Regions from separate parts of the Paenibacillus cineris genome, predicted to be linked through region 2. Evidence: predicted binding sites of a transcription regulator. Region 2 holds the regulator's gene; the other holds the start of a gene.
What was found. The regulator Rex, encoded in region 2, represses fermentation and respiration genes when NADH is low (regulators of the CRP and FNR family bind a similar motif). The targets are predictions, from matches to a motif close to TTGTGAAATATTTCACAA.
Positions count from the first base shown of each region.

Region 1: qoxA (cytochrome aa3 quinol oxidase subunit II) is a predicted target of Rex. The motif match lies at 906-923, and genes of this name have one in related genera.

Region 1 covers NZ_BORU01000005.1:172,284-174,754, reverse strand. The annotation lists gene KI379_RS30060 (HAD family hydrolase) at 1-632, opposite strand, end outside; gene qoxA (cytochrome aa3 quinol oxidase subunit II) at 1,058-2,008, shown strand; gene qoxB (cytochrome aa3 quinol oxidase subunit I) at 2,036-2,471, shown strand, end outside.
Region 2 covers NZ_BORU01000001.1:3,819,124-3,821,594, forward strand. The annotation lists gene KI379_RS17665 (amidohydrolase) at 1-1,012, opposite strand, end outside; gene KI379_RS17670 (redox-sensing transcriptional repressor Rex) at 966-1,652, opposite strand; gene dinG (ATP-dependent DNA helicase DinG) at 1,769-2,471, opposite strand, start outside.

The DNA of each region.
Region 1 (2,471 bases), on a different contig from region 2:
TGGTTAAACCAGACCGATGTCCAACCCGCCTCCAGCGCGCCGATAACGTCGTTGTTCCAGGAGTCGCCAATGTACCAGCTTGCCCCAGGCTCCGTTGCCGTCACCTCATTGACATGGCGGAACAGCCGGGGATCGGGCTTGTCGATGCCCACCGCTCCGGACACGAATACCCGGTCCAAGCCCACCAGCTTGTCCAGCCCAAGCGCACGGACTTTGTTCATTTGGTGTTCCTTCGGGCCATTGGTGATCACGCCGACCACATCGCCCCGCTCCTGGAGCTCCCGGATCAGCTCCTGCGCCCCCGGAAACAGGCGAATGTCGAACTGCCCCTCCAAATAGGCTGCCTGAATCGCAGCCGCCTGCTCCCGGTCCACGTCGATGCCGAACTCCGCAAGGGCCAGCTGAATCCGCTGCTCGCGCATGTCCTCCAGATCCCCCGCATTCGCCGGATCATTTACATGTCCATGCCGGGCCGACAGCAAGTCGCTGTAATGCCGGAACCGGTGGTATACTTGTTCATAAGGAAAGCCGTCCGGCGGCGATATCAAGCGATCGAGCGCTTGCCGCAGCGGTTCCAGATGGTCATACAGCGTATCGTCCACGTCAAAAAATACCGCTCTTTGTTCACCCATTTTCTTGTTCTCCCCCATCTGCCTAGTCCGCGATCACATGCCGGCTGCTGCCCGCATTAGCCCTCATATTGTACCATACAGCGGGCTTTTGGGACGCCTCAGCCGCTGTTTCAGCAGGAAAAAATCCGGATAACGGCTTATGATAAGCCCTTTCAATTGTGACGAAACTGGCAACATTGACAAAGCCTTGTGCAATTTTGAACAAAAATGAAAATCCCCGATTTTCAGCGATTACAGTGATTTTTCGCACAATTTGAGGTTTTTTTAAAAATCATGTGAAGATGTTCACAGAATATCTGTAAATGATTTACATTTATTACTTTTGTTGCATTTGTTTTCGTTCCCCCGGATTACTAAGCTATGGCTATAAGGTTCATTATTTTTAGACCAATTCAGCTACATGTAACGCTAGAAAGGAGCTCACTGTGAAGAAAAAAAGATGGTTATTTTTTGGTTTATTTGTATCCATCATGTTGCTGCTTAGCGGATGCGACTCGTCGTCACTCATCGTGCTAGATCCGAAAGGTCCGCAGGCAAAAACGCAATCCAGCACGATTATTTTCTCCATCCTGATGATGGCTTTCGTCTTGATTGTTGTTTACATCTTGTACATCATCATGCTGACCAAATACCGGGCAAGCAAAACCAGTGACGATTATATCCCGCCTCATATAGAAGGTAACAAATGGCTCGAGTTCACCTGGATTGCGATTCCGGTTATCATTGTGGCCATTCTATCGGTTGTCACGGTCAAAACGACCAGTGCGGTGGAAAGTGTTCCTGCCGGTTACGAGGATCAGAAGCCGCTTGTTATCTATGCCGCATCGTCCAACTGGAAATGGCACTTCAGTTACCCTGAAGAAGGCGTTGAAACGGTGAACTATGTGAATATTCCTACAAACCGCCCGATCGAGTTCCGCCTGTATTCTTACGGACCGATTACGAGCTTCTGGGTGCCGCAGCTTGGCGGACAGAAGTACGCCATGAGCGACATGGTCAACACGCTTCACCTGCTGGCCGACACACCAGGTTCTTTCATGGGACGTAACTCCAACTTCTCCGGTAAAGGCTATGCGCAGATGGAGTTTGAGGTACAGTCCATGAGCGCCGGAGACTTCAGCAAATGGGTCGACGACGTGAAGAAAACCGCACCTCAATTGACTGAGGACAAATTTAACGCGCTGCTGAAAACCTCCTACGTTGGACGGGAATCCTTCTCTTCCACGCATCTCGGGTTCAACCCGCCGCCTGAAATGGATATGTCCGAAGGGCATCACGGCAGCGGCAGCAGTGACAAAGATTCCGGCTCGGAAACGATGGATCATTCGGATATGAGCAATATGGAAGATATGGGGTCCATGGAACATGGAAACTAACATCTACTGGAAAGGAGACCTACCTGCATGAAATGGGACGAATTTTTTGTTACCGGTGAGCCGATGATCTATGCTGCCATGGTCAGTATCGTCGTCGTTTCCCTCGCCATCCTGATCGGCCTGACCTATTTTAAAAAGTGGGGCTATCTGTGGCGCGAATGGCTCACAACGGTTGACCATAAGCGGATCGGGGTCATGTATATCCTGTCCGCACTCATCATGCTGTTCCGCGGCGGGGTCGACGCCCTGCTGATGCGTACGCAGCTCGCGGCTCCGGAAATGAAGTTTCTGGATGCGCAGCACTATAACGAAATCTTTACAACGCACGGCGTTATCATGATCCTGTTCATGGCGATGCCGTTCGTTATCGGACTTATGAACGTTGTCGTTCCGCTGCAAATCGGGGCGCGCGACGTAGCTTTCCCTAGACTGAACGCCGTCAGCTTCTGGATGTTCTTCTTCG
Region 2 (2,471 bases):
AGACGCCCTTATGTATCAAAGCGGCAAGACGCATTTCTTCAAACATGTCCAAATTGTTGTTGCTCGCCGCACTGTCGGTTCCCAGGGAAACCGTAATGCCTGCCTGCATCATGTCGGTAACGCGGGCCACACCGCTCGCCAGCTTCAGGTTGCTGCCAGGGTTGTGTGATACCGTCACATGATGCTTCGCCAAAATGTCGATTTCCTCGTCTGTCAAATGGACCGCGTGTGCCAGAATCGTCGGCCGTGAGAACATGCCGAGCTTCTCCAAATGAATCGCCGGACGCGTTCCATAATCGCGTACATTCTGCTCCACTTCCGCCTTGGTCTCCGACATATGCGTATGCATCGGCAGATCCAGGTCATGCGCCGCCTGAACGAACTTCTCGATAAAATCAGGAGGGCATGTGTACGGGGCATGCGGAGAAATCATCGCCGTGATCCGGCCGTCTGCCTGCCCGTGCCAGTCCTTGGCGAACTGAATGGCTTCGTTCAGCTTGTGCCGCTGCACATCCTCCGGGCACAGACCGATGACACCGCGGGTCAGGGCAGCGCGCATGCCGGACTCAGTCACCACTTTGCCCACCTGATCCATATGATCGTACATATCGAGGAACGTCGTCGTGCCGCCTTTCAGCATTTCGAGCACCGACAGCGAAGTCCCCCAGTAAACGTCATTGGACGTGAATTTCGCTTCCATCGGCCACATTTTTTCCTGCAGCCATTCCTGGAGCACCATGTCATCCCCGTAACCGCGCAGCAGCGACATGGCCGTATGTCCATGGGTGTTGATCAGGCCCGGCATAAAAAATAAATGCGTGCCGTCGACGACCTGTACGCCTTCCTCCAGCTGCGGCTCCTCTTCACCGATATAGGTGATGCGGTCGCCCTCAATGACCATCCAGCCGTGCAATACCGGCTGCTCCGGCCGCAAAACGGCAAAGCTGCCGTTCTTGATGGCCCATTTAGGATTGGCGCTCCGGCTGCTGGAGCTCTTCAAATTGTCCGTCATCTTCCGTGTCGTCCTTTCCGTTGTTCAAATAATAAGCGAGGCTGAGCAAATCCGTCGTAAAATCGGCAGCATGGATCCGGATGCTAGCCGGCGCCTTCAGAATCGTCGGCGCAAAATTCAGAATCGCCTCGATCCCGGCCGCAATCAGCTGATCGGCGACGTTTTGTGCTTCGAAATCCGGGACGGTAATGATCCCGATCCGGATATTTTTGCTTTGTATCGTTTCTTTCAGCTCATCCATGGCCTGTACCGTCAAGGTGTTGATCCGTGTGCCGATTTTGGACGGATTGGCGTCAAACACGGCCACGATCTTCATATTTTCCTTCAGGTAAAAGTTATAGTTGGACAAAGCTTGACCAAGATTCCCCGCTCCGACCAGCACCGCGTTGATCTGCTGATCCAAATTCAGAATTTGACGGATCTTCTCGATGAGATAGGACACGTCATACCCTATCCCCTTACGGCCAAAATCCCCGAAATACGCCAAATCCTTGCGGATCTGCGCCGGGTTGAGATCCAGCTTCTGCCCGAGCTCCTGGGAGGAGACTGTGGCCACCTCCCGCTTGTTCAGCTCATTTAGATATCTAAGATATATAGGCAATCTGCGGACAACCGCCTCGGATATTTTCTCCGATTTCATGCATGTTCCCCCTATTGAACGGCTTGAATATTTATTTGGTTATATAGATTGAACTAAAGTTTTGCATTGAATTTCCTGTTCTAACCGCTTTAGTTCAATCTATCTAATGGACTCATTTAAGACACACCGTCCTGATGAAGCCATTCAGAGATGCGCGGAACCATCTGGTCTGTCTGCATATGCTCCATTTTCGGTCCAGGCAGCGAGTACAGGAAGTACTTCCCGTAATACGATTCGATAACGCGCGTATCGTATACGATGACGATGCCCCGGTCATGGGCGGTGCGGACCAGCCGCCCGAAGCCCTGCTTGAAGCGGATGACGGCCTGCGGGACCGACAGCTTCATGAACGGGTTCTTCTTCTGGCGCTGCAGCAGCTCGCTCTTCGCTTCCACCAGCGGATGGTTCGGCGGCTGAAACGGGAGCCGGACGATTGCCAGGCAAGTCAGCGCTTCACCCGGGATGTCCACGCCTTCCCAGAAGCTGCTTGTTCCAAGCAGCACCGAAGCGCTGCTGTCCGTAAACCGCCGGATCAGCTTCGTGCGGCTGCCGCTGTCTACGCCCTGTCCAAGCACGGCGATGTCGCTTTGTGCAAGGGCTTCTTTCAGCGGCTCGTATACCTGGCGCAGCATGCGGTATGAGGTGAACAGCACCAGCATCCGGCCGTGGGTCGCGATCGCGGCGTCCGCTAGTGAGCGGGCCAGCGTTTCGACAAACAGGGCGTCCCCGACGCTTCCCTTCACGCTTGGAAAATCCCGCGGAATGACGAGCAGCGCCTGGTCCCTGTACCGGAACGGGGACGGAAGCTGGACCGTCACA